Regions from separate parts of the Planococcus donghaensis genome, predicted to be linked through region 1. Evidence: riboswitches for the same ligand, from Rfam matches in the RefSeq annotation. Region 1 holds a riboswitch; the other holds the start of a gene.

The links. A riboswitch is a leader RNA that binds a small molecule or an ion and turns the genes downstream of it on or off. The one in region 1 is predicted to bind preQ1.
Region 2: it holds a riboswitch for preQ1, as region 1 does, so the genes downstream of both, queC (7-cyano-7-deazaguanine synthase QueC) here and queF (preQ(1) synthase) in region 1, are expected to answer to the same signal.

What each region holds. Positions count from the first base shown of each region.
Region 1 is NZ_CP016543.2:268,259-275,653, reverse strand. It holds gene BCM40_RS01465 (STAS domain-containing protein) at 1-435, opposite strand, end outside; gene BCM40_RS01460 (DUF3238 domain-containing protein) at 578-1,771, shown strand; gene BCM40_RS01455 (thiol-disulfide oxidoreductase DCC family protein) at 1,836-2,234, opposite strand; gene BCM40_RS01450 (TraR/DksA C4-type zinc finger protein) at 2,738-3,265, opposite strand; gene BCM40_RS01445 (phosphotransferase family protein) at 3,349-4,284, opposite strand; gene BCM40_RS01440 (cation diffusion facilitator family transporter) at 4,411-5,313, opposite strand; PreQ1 riboswitch class I at 5,421-5,468, shown strand; gene queF (preQ(1) synthase) at 5,568-6,062, shown strand; gene BCM40_RS01430 (queuosine precursor transporter) at 6,074-6,724, shown strand; gene BCM40_RS01425 (endonuclease/exonuclease/phosphatase family protein) at 6,747-7,395, opposite strand, start outside.
Region 2 is NZ_CP016543.2:1,234,769-1,242,163, forward strand. It holds gene BCM40_RS06185 (class I SAM-dependent methyltransferase) at 1-34, shown strand, start outside; gene BCM40_RS06190 (hypothetical protein) at 108-293, shown strand; gene nhaC (Na+/H+ antiporter NhaC) at 724-2,100, shown strand; gene BCM40_RS06200 (universal stress protein) at 2,240-2,659, shown strand; gene BCM40_RS06205 (zinc ribbon domain-containing protein YjdM) at 2,742-3,083, shown strand; gene queE (7-carboxy-7-deazaguanine synthase QueE) at 3,146-3,856, opposite strand; gene queD (6-carboxytetrahydropterin synthase QueD) at 3,850-4,275, opposite strand; gene queC (7-cyano-7-deazaguanine synthase QueC) at 4,272-4,937, opposite strand; PreQ1 riboswitch class I at 4,944-4,987, opposite strand; gene BCM40_RS06225 (NADP-dependent oxidoreductase) at 5,109-6,047, shown strand; gene BCM40_RS06230 (universal stress protein) at 6,091-6,597, opposite strand; gene BCM40_RS06235 (M24 family metallopeptidase) at 6,759-7,395, opposite strand, start outside.

The sequences.
Region 1 (7,395 bases):
TAACGTCGACATCATTTCAAACGTGTATAGGTCTTCTTCGGAAAGTTTATGGAATTGATCGTCCAATCCACAAATCGTTCCGTAAACTGTATTATCGCTATAGTAAACTGGCACTCCAACAAACGTGCCTTGGCCATAATTTTTCGTAATCTCCATAGAGCGCGTTAATTCATTTTTGGAAACGTCATCTATTATTAATGGAACTGCACCATGATTGATACTTAAGCTACAGTATGACTGAATTAGAGGCATCGAACTGCCTTCTTCTACTAGCTTTTTGTCAGCATTATGTACTTTGAGAATATTGTTTATGTGTCCGTCATTTTTTGCGATAAACAAAGAATTGATTCCGATTTGTTTGCTTAACAACTGTAAAATGTACGCAGCTGCTTCATCAAAATCACCAAAATTCTTTACTGATTTTTTACTGTCCATTGAAATCCTCCTAATTATCCGACCTTTATGCTTAAACTCGAATTATTTTTTATTATTATTAATTTCATACAAATTACAGGAACAGGTTCATCCTGTTTTTAAAAAGGGTATATGCCTAACAATAGCATACGGAGGTGGAGAAATGACAGGTGGATTGGATATTCTCGTATTAGAGCAATCTGATACATTAATATATTTTAGATGGTCAACTACAGAAGCTGTTTGCCGAGTCAAACGCGGAACACAAGTCGTTTATACCGGCACTCAAAACTTTTTTAAAGATGAAGGGTTGCAAGAGGACCATTTGTACACTTACACTATCGAACGATTAGATAGTTCGGGAAAGTGGGTAGACAAAATCCGGTTGCAAACAGGAACAGAAAACCGAAAAACTACTAAAGACAACGTGCTTGCTGGAATCGTATTAACTACCATCGTTTCTGAAGGCCGTATTTCTTTGGCGTGGGGAAAAATTGAAGGCATTTCCACATTCGATATTTATCGCAACGGTCAGTTTATCGAATCTGTTGAAAAAAACCAGTATACAGACGATGAGGTATTAAGTGACCAACCACTCACGTATTGGATTCGTGGCAAACGTCCAGTTTCCCGAGAAGACAAAAAAGGGAACGAGAAAAAATTATCGCTTCATAAAGTGTTCGGCGCATTGCAGCAAGACTCTTCTAAAGAAAAATCTGCAACGGAAGATTTTTGGATCACCCAGAAAATAGCTCCTTTAGATTCCTTATTATCCGATCAATCTAAGTCTGTGGTTTTGCCTGTTTGGCATTTCCGTTATAACACTTTTTTACCGGAGACTTTGTTAAAAAACCCGAATCTCCTTTCACCTTTTCATTACTTTAAAGGAGATGATCGCGCCTTTGATCCAGATTCACCCGAGTACCGAACTCACGTCAATTTCTCTGTATCATTTAACGAGAACGATCCAACAATAGCTTGGGATAAACACGTTGGTCCGACGATTGGGTACAATTGGCGAAAAAAATTCAGTAAAGCAGATGTCGCTTCAGCTGAAGAAGTTGAATTGGTAAAAACGGCTGAGTCCGATGAGAAGGTTTCTATCGCCCTAACACATGCTGTAGGAAACCCACTCACCACTTCACCGAATATCGACTATACTCTTTCCGCTGATTTTTATCGTGATGGTACTTACACGATTTTCGGTGTCCATGATCAATCACCCAACCATGAAGTATATTTAAAACATGGCGAAGATCATCAGTGGACAGAAATTCACCAATCAGAAAGTGAAGGTTTGTCTTATATGGCAGGACCTACCGCTAATAAGTATTGGCGACTATCGAACTTCAGCTGATGCTTTATAGCTTTAGCCACAAAAAAGTCCGAACTGAACAATTCCCAGGTTCGGGCTTTTGAATTTACTTATCTAAAAATCGTTTGCGAATATGAGGCGGTGGCAACATGCAGCTATCTAGTTTACCAAATACTTTGTAACGATTTTTGGCAATGATGTCATACGCTCCGTCTCGCAGTGCGCGAGGAAAAGGTTTTAAGTAATGCGCCAATTTCCAAAGCCCCGTTAAATGATTTGAAATCATTAGCGCCCCTTCAGATTTCACATAAGCTTGACCATCTTTTATCAATACTAAACTGTCTACATCATCCGGCACATTGTGTTTTTTAGAGAGCTCTTGGCCAATTTCACTTTGCAGTGAAGCAAACTGATAATAACCTGCCGGATCATGATTTATGATAAATTGAACGCTCGAATCACAAAAATTACAATCTCCATCAAATAATACGATGGCGTGTTCCATATCGTTTCCTCCTTCGCCAATAATAGTACTGTTATGTGAATAGCCTCTTAAGCGCTTATTCAAACACGTCTCCGTTCGAAACCGTTCCTTGATGAAAAAATAACTTCCATCCATTAGATCTTTTTTCCATACTGAACTTCGATTCGTTAGTCTTCCTGTTTTGTGATTATGTACTTGGTAAGTCGTCAAAACAGCGGTTGGTCCTAATTCATGCACAGTGAAAAAATTGATTTCCATTGGATCTGGATTTAGTGGATGATCGCCATTGTAATCTACTCTTTTGAATACGCCACCCGAACTGCCAAACTCAAAAAATTCAGCGTCCAATACATCTCCCAGTTTTTCGGCAGAAACTCGGACATCTGGCTTTAAATGACTGCATTCTAAGGCATATATCTCTTTTTCTAACGTACTCATGCGCATTCTCCTCTGCTCATATTTCCCGGGAAATACGATTAATGCTCAAATCCCCTTCATGCCCATAGGCAGAAGGGGATTTACTATTAGTTTTCGTCTTTAAAAAATTTTTGTGGATCTTCGTTTGGCTGATCTTGCGGCGTATCTGATGAGCCGAAATCTTCTACATCTTCAAAGCTATCCTCGTAATCACGAATAGCTCCGTCTTCTTTTTCAACAGGCTGTTTTGTAGAAGCTTGCAAAACATCTTCTTCTGCTGGGCGGCTTTCCAAATCAGGTTCTTGGTCGGCATGGTCGATGCATGTAAGCGCTGTTGGCAATGCTTCCAACCGTTCGAATGGAATATCCTTACCGCAAACTGCACACTTTCCATAAGTACCTTCTTCAATTGCAGCCAGTGCTGCTTTTGTTTTTTCCAGTTCGCCTTCTTTAAATTGCTCCATCGCTAAGTCACGTTCTTGGTCGTATAACTCGGTAGCATTATCACCTGGATGATTATCATAATGGGAAAGCTCAGTTGACTCAAACTCTTCTGTTTGCTCAACTCGTTCTTCTAATGATGCTACTTGTTCTTCTAGTTGTTTTTTTAATTGATGTAATTGGTTATCTGTCATTTGATTTCCTCCTCAAAAAACTCACTTATTGTTGTATATTGCCTTTATCGGAGAAATCAAACCTAGAAATCTACTGAGCTAGCTTAATAATCATCGAATCGATCCAGTAAACTCAATAAATAATCGTCTAATCGGTGACGTACTAACTCGTTAGATAAGCCTTTCATGCCAAAAGCTTTCCAGCCTGGATAAACAGTGGGTGAGCCATCTAAAATATCTGTTAGCGAAACAAGATCCCAATAAGGATCGTACGTAAAATCACTCCCTGCATGACGTTCATAAGCCGCCAAAAAATCATTGGCGACAGAAATTCCGTACATTTGCGCTAAGTTTACGCGACAATGTCCAACGTCAATTCCTGCGGGGCCACGGCAAGCATTGACCCAATCGACGATGGCAGTCACTTGGCGATTTTCCCATAGCACATTAGCTGGATGAAAGTCGCGGTGAATCAAACATTCTCGAAAAGCCGGACGGCTACCAGAAACAATATAGAAAGCGCGCATCCACTCGTTCTGAACTTTCGACCATGTCGGTTTTTCCAGTAAAAAAACGTCATTATATGGAGAATATTCATAAGGAAAGTCCTCTGCATTTGTTTGATGCAACTTGGCTAGAGTAGATGCCAGTTCATCTATCCATACTTCATCATTCGAAGGTTGAAGAACGACCGATCCAGGCATCTTCGACATTAACACTGCAGGTATGCCACTTTCTTCACCGGTTGCGTCATAAGCAACTAAATGCGGAACAGCAAGGCCCATTTTTTCTGCGTATTGAAGACTAAAGGCTTCATGTTTTGCTAAATCAGGTTCTTTCTGTAGCCAATCCCTTTTATGAAAAAGTCGTAACACATAAGAACGTTCCAAACCATTTGAGGTAACAACCAATTCAAATAAAGTTGAGGAAGTTGCTCCTGTCAGCGACTGAACGTTCGTAATTTCTACAGGTTCATCAAATTGTGCTTTTATCCACTCTACCGTTTGCTCCTGCAATGCATGCCCATTGTTTCCTGCCATCCTTGCCGCTCCTTTCTGCCTAGCTTTTAGCTTTAGTTTACCATGAAAAAGTGCAGGTTCCAGCAATTCGTAAAGAACATAAATTCGTCTGTTTTTCTTTGTATAAAAGTCTTTTTTATAACAAATTTACACCTTTAAAGAAGAGTGATGAGTGTTTGGTTTTTCAATTTGGATGGTGGCATGTTCAATGTCACAAATATCATGTACCAACTTTAGTGCTTGTTGCAGAATTTGTTGTTCATCTACGTTCTCTTCCACATCAATGTGACACGTAAATTGATCCAATCCAGACGTGATGGTCCAAACGTGAAGGTCATGAACATCTACGACTCCCTCAATTTCGAGAAGACGCGCTGTTATTTCTTGCAAATCGAGGTCTCTTGGCGTTCCTTCCATTAAAATGTGCAAACTGTTTTGAAGAATGCCCCAAGCACTCCGCAAAATTAATAGCGCAACGACAACAGAAATAATTGGATCGGCTATCGTCCAGTCAAATAGAAGAATTAATAACCCGGCGACTATCGCTCCGACTGAACCTAATGCATCCCCAATAATGTGCATATAAGCACTCTTCATATTCAAATTGCCATGCACATCTGCTCCGCGATTCAAGACCCAAGCACTCAATAAGTTGGCCACAAGACCAATTGCCGCAATGACCAACATCCAGCCCCCTTGAACTTCCGACGGCTCGTATACTCGTTGAATGGCTTCATAAATAATAAAGCCCGCCATGATAAACAATGTAATGCCGTTAATAAAAGCGGTAAGAATTTCAAAACGATAATACCCATACGTTTTCTTAGTAGAAACTGCTTTTCCAGCAAACCAAATTGCAGACAAACTAAGTACGAGCGATACGGTATCCGACAGCATATGACCACTATCTGCGATTAAAGCTAAACTATTGGTGAAAAGCCCCCCGAAAAACTCTAGCAGCATAATCCCAGCTGTAATGGCCAGCGCAATCGTTAATGCTTTTCGATTGTTATTTCGCGTCATTTCAAAATGATCGTGATCGTGACTCATGCTATCCGCTCCTCTATCTCCATGCTGTTATTTTAACAAATTTGTCCGATTGACAACGAATAGTAAGTCTTATAAGATAAGTGAGTAAAAAAATTAATAACCCGGCAACGGGAGAGGTTCATAGCATTTCACCCTCTATAAAAAACTATGGATTGTCGAAACTCCGCCAAATCCACATGCGATTTGGCTTTTTCTTTTGTCCGTTTTTTTATAGCCCTCTTCCCAGTCGGTCATCTAAAAGGAGGCCGTTTATTATGGCAGGAAGAAACGAAGATACACTCGATCATTTATCATTGCTAGGCAATCAGAACACGAAGTATAAATTTGAATACGATCCAGACGTGTTAGAACCAATTGACAACCTACACACGCGCGATTATTTCGTAAAGTTTAACTGCCCTGAATTTACTTCACTTTGCCCGCAAACAGGACAGCCTGATTTCGCGACAATCTACTTAAGCTTTATCCCTGATAAAACATTAGTAGAAAGCAAATCACTCAAGCTTTATTTGTTCAGCTTCCGTAACCACGGAGATTTCCATGAAGATGTCGTTAATATCATTATGAACGATTTAATCAAATTGATGGACCCTCGTTACATCGAAGTATGGGGGAAATTCACACCACGTGGTGGCCTTTCAATCGACCCTTACACAAACTACGGCAAACCTGGAACAAAATACGAAGAAATGGCGTCGTATCGGATGATGAACCACGACTTGAATCCTGAAACGATTACTAATCGATAAGGAGTCTGCACATGTTACTTTACTTAAATGGTGCATTTGTCGGTCTCTTAATCCTTTCGAACATTTTAGCAGTCAAATTATTTAGCATTGGGGAATGGGCAGTGTTACCAGCCGCTGTAATCGTTTATGTCTTTACATTTCCGATTACTGATACCATCGCAGAAGTGTACGGCAAAAAAGCCGCACGCCAAACCGTGACAGCTGGATTTATCACACAACTTTGTGCGTTGGCTTTTATTTTTCTTGCGATTCATTTGCCTTCTGCCCCATTTTTCGCAAACCAAGAATCATTTGAAACCATCTTTTCTGCAGGCTTCCGCGTAACTTTAGCGAGTCTTGTGTCTTATTTTATTAGCCAAAACCTAGATGTCACGATTTTTCATAAGCTGAAAAATAAACATGGCAACTCTCGATTATGGTTGCGCAATAATGCTTCGACAATGGCAAGCCAATTAGTGGATACGAGTCTTTTTATCACCATCGCTTTTTACGGCACGATGCCAACTAGTGTATTGCTTGGCATGATCGTCACGCAATACATCTTTAAGTGGATCGTTGCAGTTGCCGACACTCCTGTTGTTTATTTACTTGTGAAGTTATGCAGACGCCAACAAACAGACCCACACCTTTACGGATACCAAAAACCGGAAGCTCTTCTTTAGAGCTCCCGGTTTTTTAAATTCTTTATACAGTTACACGTGCTTTGCGTGTGTAAACTTGATCGTCCACTTTAGCACCCGATAAAATCATATCCGCCGCTATCGGCAAATGATCGGAAACGGCAGTTTCGATGACTGCTGCTTGTATCACATCTAAATAAGGATCTGCAAAAATATAGTCGATGCGTGTGGCTGGTCGGAAAACCTCACCCGTTTCTTTGTTTACGTAAGGCGAAGGGTAGGTATAAGCGTCGCCTCTTTTCATTTTCAGAAATGCATCTCGAAAATGGCTCTTGAGCTTTTGGATATGGATATTTGAAGCAGGGGCATTAAAGTCGCCTGCAATGATACGCGGAAAATGGCTTTTTCCAGTAATGGCTAAAATTTCGTCGACACTTACTTCTAACTCTTCATCTTTAAGTGCCAAATGCGTGTTAAAGACACTAACATAACTGCCATCCACTTCGATGACGGTTTCCAATATGCCGCGTTGTTCATTATTTCCAAAAGGACAATACACTTGGCTCAATAAATGATTTTCGCTGTATTTGATTGGGTATTTGCTTAAAATGACATTACCGTATTGTTGGTTTGGACGCTCGGAATCTAATGGTGCCACATCCATGTTGGCCCCGTAAGCTGCATACATTCCTAGTCTTTCACTTAACCAACCT
Region 2 (7,395 bases), 970 kb from region 1:
AGTGACAAGCTGGTTTAAAGAAAATAAAGAATAGTTCAAGCAAAATATGCTATACTGAATCTATCAAAAGCCATATGTACCATTTTGGATGAAAAGAGGGATGCGCAATGACTGAGTCAAACGAAGCGCCGAAAAAAGTTAGTCTTCAAGAAGCTATCAAACGTCAACTAGAAGCAAAGAAAAACCAAGCTGCAGATAAACAAAGTGGCGGGAATGCTTCACTTTCAACTAAAAAAATGAAGAGCCAACAATCGAAAAAAGTAAGCAATAATCGTCGTAAAATGGGTACATGATCATTTTTAGGTGAATGAAAAGACAAGGAGTATTCACTTCTTGTCTTTTTTCAATACTAATCATATTTCTTCCTAAAAAGTATTGACTTGTCTGAGAGACGTGATAAAGTTATTTCATTATACTTTTTAAAATCATATATAAAAGTATAATGATTTGAAATGTTTCGGACTAAGCAATAAAAACATAGTTTATAAATAAGTCGATCGATAATTTAGTAGGCAATTTGTGTGCAGCAATAAGAGACTGAATGGTAGCTGGAAATTCAGGCAGCAAATTGGATGAAATACGTTATCAGTTTTGATCGGTTCGAAATCAAGTGGATGTTTTGGTGAGTCAGAACATCAAATTGGGTGGTAACGCGGAGAAAACCTTCGTCCCTTTATTGGGATGAGAGGTTTTTTCTTTTTTTTTAGAAAAGGAGAGATTAGCATGTACAATATTAAGTCAGTCATCGCGCCAAAATTCTCAGAAGCCTTAGTACTTACCATTACTATATTTCTGCTGATTAGCGTTAGTATTATTAAGTTTGGATCGGTTCCTCATATTCCAATCTTAGTATCAATTTTATTACTGTTTGGTTATGGATTAGTAAAAGGTGTATCTTACCAAAAACTTGAAAAAGGTTTAGTAGAAGGTGCTGGTGCAGGCATGAGTGCTGTATTTCTCTTTTTCTTTATCGGAATGTTGATTAGTAGTTGGATGATAAGCGGGACTATTCCTACATTAATCTTTACCGGATTCATGTTAATTTCAATGACATTTTTCTACGCAATTGTTTTTATCGTGACATCGTTAATTGGATTATCGATTGGTAGTTCATTGACAACAGTCGCCACGATTGGTGTTGCTTTTATCGGAATGGCAACAGCGATGGACTTGTCGTTAGCTATTACGGCAGGCGCTATTGTCTCTGGGGCATTTTTCGGTGATAAAATGTCACCATTATCGGATACGACAAATTTATCTTCTGCAATTGTTGGTGTAGATTTGTTTGAGCATATTCGTAACATGAGTTGGACTACGGTACCCGCTTTTGTGTTAACGCTCTTCTTTTTCGCTTTGCTTTCTCCAGAAGCTACAGGAGGAACTGTGCAAGATGTTATGCAATTTCAAGAAGGACTGCTGGCAACGGGAATGATTCACTGGTATACGGTATTTCCGTTAATTGTTCTCATTGTCTTAACTTTTATGAAAATCCCGGCTTTGATGACATTAGCACTTAGTTCGATTTCAGCTATCGGGGTTTCATTTATCCACCAAATTTCTACAGCTTCAGAGATTTTTAACGTTTTGTTTGGAGGATATGTATCAACGACAGGCATAGTAGAAATCGATAGTTTATTGTCCCGTGGGGGAATGGACAGCATGATGTTTACAGTTGCTTTAGTGTTATTAGCACTCAGTATGGGTGGGTTGCTGTTTACGTTAGGAATTGTTCAGTGTCTTTTAGCTAAAATTGAAAGTTTGTTGAAAAAAGTCTCTTCTGTTATTGCAGCCTCGGCTTTGACTGCGATCGGCATCAATATTTTGATCGGCGAACAATACTTATCTATATTGTTAACAGGTCAAGCATTTAAAGAACCGTACGACAAAGTAGGACTTGCTGGTAAAAATTTAAGTCGAGTGATGGAAGATGCGGGAACAGTGGTTAATCCGCTTGTACCTTGGAGTGTGTGTGGAATCTTCATCACCGGCGTTATCGGTGTGCCCACACTTGAGTACTTGCCGTTTGCTTTCTTTTGTTTGCTTTCTCCGGTATTGACCGTGTTATTTGGATTTACAGGAAAAACACTAACTTTTAAATAAGAAAAAAATAAGAAAACCGGTGATGCTACATATTACCGGTTTTTCTTTATTTAAAGGGATAAAAGATTTAAAGGTCGAATAGTACTATAAAGTGCGTTTTGTTACCAAGCCGCGGAAATTAGTCGAAGGGGTGGAGAAAATGTATAAAAAAATTTTAGTCGCCGTAGATGGTTCCGAAAATTCGAAGCGAGCAGGCAAACACGCTGCAAAGTTAGCCACGTTGAGTAAAGACACAGAAGTAACCGTTGTGTATGTTTCTGATTTTAATGAAGACAGTCAAGAAAAAGTACATGATGGTGGCCAACTTGAATTTGAGTTATCCCGTAAGAAAAAAGTCCAATCAATTAGAGAACAATTGGAATTAAATGAAACGTTTTATAAAATCGAAGTAATGCATGGTCGTCCAGCACCAGTCATTATTGAAATGGCAAACGATGGTGGGTTTGATCTAGTCGTTATTGGAAGCCGGGGATTAAATCCCGTTTCAAAAATATTACTTGGTGGTGTTAGTCAAAAAGTTGTTAACCACGCAAATTGTCCGGTATTGGTTGTTAAATAGTCTACTTGGAATTCTGGTATAATGGATAAAAAGAATGGTCTTATGGTTCATTGATTTACAGATTGGCCGAGTGGAGGAGAACATGGAAACATTACCAAACTGTCCTAAATGTAATTCGGAATACACTTATGAAGACGGGAATATGTTAGTGTGTCCTGAATGTGCGCACGAATGGAGCTTAGTTGCTGAGGCAGAACAAGTGGAAAAAGCAAAAGTTGTGAAAGATGCAAATGGCTCCATTTTAAAAGATGGCGATGCAGTTACGGTTATTAAAGATTTGAAAGTTAAAGGTAGCTCATCAACATTGAAAATGGGTACAAAAGTAAAAAGCATTCGATTAGTTGAAGGCGATCATAATATCGACTGCAAAATTGATGGCTTTGGACCAATGAAACTAAAATCAGAATTTGTGAAAAAAGCATAAGATAAAAAGACCTCGCTCAATTTTTAAGCGAGGTCTTTTTATTAGTCAACATAAACCCGTAATTACACTCCGCGTTTATTGCCCCATACTAAAGTGTGCAATTGTGGCAACACTTTTGCATCGTTCATGATGGGGGATTGTATGTGATAATCGATTAATTGTTCATAGCGCTCGAGTAAGTTTGACACGAGTTTCGCATCATCTGTTGTAACCGTATCGTCATTTCCAGTTTGTAAAAAGAACGGAACATTTGGATAGCGTTGGTGAAGGGTTTCAGCATAAGCAAAATCGTCTTGATCAAAAATTACAACTTTTAAACTGACGTTAGCTGTTTGCAATTTCTCCAAGTACAAATCTAGCTTCGTAAAATCGGTCTTCATGCCAGAACTAGGTGGTTTTGGAGACAAGGTGATGTCGTCGATTGCCGTCATCCACTCTTGCCAAATTGAAGCCTGTGTTTCGACTGCCACTTTCCACCCTTGTTGATGACAAAGTTCGACTAGTTCGCCAATTCCTTTATGAAGAGCAGGGTTGCCTCCTGAAATTGTCACATGCGAAAAATTCTTGCCACCTATGTGGATTAACTCTTGGATAATATCAGCAGGTTGTTTCGAAACGCTAGTCCCAGTGCCGTCCCAAGTAAATTTGGAATCACACCAAGAGCACGAATAATCGCAGCCTGCTGTGCGAACAAACATCGTTTTTTGGCCCATCACCATGCCTTCACCTTGAACAGTTGGACCGAATATTTCCATTACCGGAATTTTCATGATAAATCCTCCTGACGTGGACGATAAACAACGTAACTTGTTGGGGTCTCACGTACAATAACTTGCAGACAGTTTGGTCGATTGATTGTTGCTTGGAGCATTGTTTGAATCGACTGCCATACTTGCTGAGCAAGAAGTTCAGTTGTTGGGAATTTATTTGTAAATTCAGGATGGTCATTTAACACACTATGGTCGTATTTTTTATGGATCAATTCTTTCAATAATTTAAAATCGATAAGAAAACCAATGGAATCGAGCTCGTTACCGCCAATTGTAATATTGAGGTGATAAGTATGCCCGTGCATCACTTTACATTTTCCAGCCTCTTCACTTGGTATAAAATGTGCTGCGGAAAAATGCATGTCTTTATTGAGCTCAAATTGATAGTTGTGAGAAACAGTTGGGTAAAATTGCTGCATCATGTCATTGCACCTGCCGATTTTTTCGCTTGGTAGCGTGCGAGACCCTCATTGCGTAATTGGCAAGCTGGACATTCACCACAGCCAGTGCTCGGAATGCCGTTGTAACATGTTAATGTTTTTTCTTGAACAAAATCAAGCGCTCCAAGTGTATCGGAAAGTTCCCATACATCTGCTTTGTCGAGCCACATCAAAGGGGTGTGAATGATAAATTGTTTATCCATTGCCAAATTTAATGTGACGTTCAATGACCGAATAAACGTATCTCGACAATCAGGATAGCCACTAAAATCTGTTTGACTAACACCTGTGATTAAATGCCGCGAACCGATAGCATCTGCAAAAACAGCTGCAAAAGATAAAAACAAGAGGTTTCGACCAGGCACAAACGTAGATGGAAGTTCGCCTTCTTCAGCTGTTACGTCAATGTCATCTCGAGTTAATGCATTGGCGGACAACTGATTGATCAACGTCATGTCCAATACTTTAAAAAGGACACCAAGTTCATCAGCGATTTTTCGAGCACATTCAATTTCAGCAGAATGGCGTTGGCCATAATCAAAAGTTACTGTTGCAACTTCTTTAAAGTTTTTGATCGCCCAAAATAGGCAAGTGGTACTGTCTTGGCCGCCACTAAAAACGACGACTGCTTTTTCGTTCTTCATCTGATACACTCCTTAGTTTTTTAGAGAGGGAGTTTGCGAACCTCTTTAATGAACAGGATTAATAATAACATATCTACCTATAAAAAGAAGACTGCAAATATCATCTCTATGGAGGTATACAATTTCTTGAAAGAGGGTATATTTATATAACAACGAAAGGGGAGGTCCGAGATGAAAGCAATTGTTATTAATAACTATGGCGGTAGAGAGCAATTAGTTGAGCGAGAAATTGAAAAGCCAGCTATTACGGATGACCAAGTGCTTGTTGAAGTGTATGCTACTTCGGTCAATCAAATTGATTGGAAATTACGTAAAGGTTATTTAAAAGATATGCTACCTTGGGAATTTCCAATTATTTTAGGTTGGGATATGGCTGGGGTAGTGGCTGAAGTTGGAGCAAACGTTAAGCACTTTAAAGTAGGACACCGTGTTTTTGCAAGACCTGCGACAACACGCCAAGGGACCTATGCGGAATTTGTACCAGTAGAAGCGAACTTACTTGCACATATGCCTGAAAGTATGTCATTTGAAGAAGGTGCAGCCATTCCCTTAGCTGGATTAACTGCTTATCAATGTATCGTTGGTTTTGCGAACGTGAAAAAAGGGGAAAAAGTCTTAATTCACGCAGGAGCTGGTGGAGTAGGGACTATGGCTATTCAAATAGCTAATAGTATTGGAGCGTATGTAGCTACGACTGCGAGTGATATCAATGACGAATTGGTTAAATCTTTAGGAGCAAATCGTGTGATCAACTATAGTGAAGAAGATTTTAGTGAATTGCTGGAGAATTTTGATGCCGTTTTAGATACGATGGGCGGGGAAGTTTTAGAGAAAAGTTTCAAAGTACTGAAAAAAGGCGGCAAGCTAATTTCCATTGCAGGAGAACCATCACGTGAACAAGCCGAAGAACATGGAGTACATGCGACGAGTTATTGGCTAGAGCCAAATGGTGCGCAATTGCATCAACTGGCCAACCTTTTTATATCTGGCGAATTAAAACCAACAATTGGTCATGTTTTTGATTTCTCAGAGCAAGGGGTAAGAGATGCTCATGAATTGAGCGAAACTCATCATGCTCGCGGAAAAATTATTATTAAAATAAAATCATAAAATAAAAAAATCCTTTCAAACTAGCGAAAGGATTTTTTTTAGTTTAGAAGTTTTCAGGTTTTCCAGCTTTATCAGCTGAATAATATTCGGTTGGGGCATCGTCTTGCGCTTCTTCTGTCCGGACGACTAATACGTCGCATTTTGCAGAACGAACAATGTGTTCAGATACACTACCAATCAAAAAGCGTTCAACCGCATTTAATCCAGTCGCCCCACAAATAATTAAATCAGCTTCAACTTTTTGAGCTAAATCTCTCGAAATCATTGATTTTGGAGAACCATAATCGACGACAATGTTTACTTTTTCAACTCCACCGGCTAGAGCTTCTTTTTTATACTCTTCCAATAAATCTTCAGCGAACTTTTGTGCCCGATCAGCGATGGATCGATCATAAGCTTCGATTGCAGCAAAAGAGCGTGTATCGATTACGTTGACTAAGTTTAATGTGGCGTTGTTTCGTTCGGCAATACCTACTGATTTTTTAAATGCCCACTCTGCTTCTTTAGAACCGTCTACCGCTACAAGAATTTGACTGTATTTTAAAGTCATCCTACATTCCTCCTTCATCTGTCTATAGGTACTCATTCGCTATAAAAAGAAGAGTTCCTGCTTAATTGAAGTTAATTTGCTGAATTTTTTGTCTATTTAATGAAATATTATTTATATCGTATAAAAGCGGCATCGGAATTTTTCCGAAGCCGCTTTTATGATTAGTTTTTTATAATTTGAAGTTCTTTTGGATATTTTGTTAATACTTCATAGCCGTCAGCTGTTACAGCTACGTCGTCTTCAATGCGAACACCAACTTTACCAGGTACGTAAATGCCTGGCTCTAGTGTGAAGACCATACCTTTTTCTATTTTCATTGTGTTTTCTCCGTGAATTGAAGGGAACTCATGAACATCAATTCCAAGACCATGACCAAGACGGTGAGTGAAATAGTCTCCATACCCCGCATCTGCGATCACTTTACGTGAAATTTGATCAAGTTCAGCTGCCGTAACGCCTGGTTTGACCGCTTCAAGAGCAGCCATTTCAGAACGATAAACAACGTCATAAACTTCTTTTTGCTCTTCATTCGGTTCACCAAGTGCTAATGTACGGGTAATATCTGAGCAATAGCCTTTGTGAACCACACCAAGATCAAACAAAACTAAATCACCTTGTTTAAGCTTGTATTCACCAGTTTTACCATGCGGCGAAGCTGCGCGATCACCAGTTAATACAGTAGTATCAAATGACATATGCGTAACGCCACGTTTTTTTAATGCTAATTCGATTTCAGTCATGACTTCAATCTCAGTAATCCCTTCTTTAATCGTTCGAGCCGCTACTTCAATTGCGTAG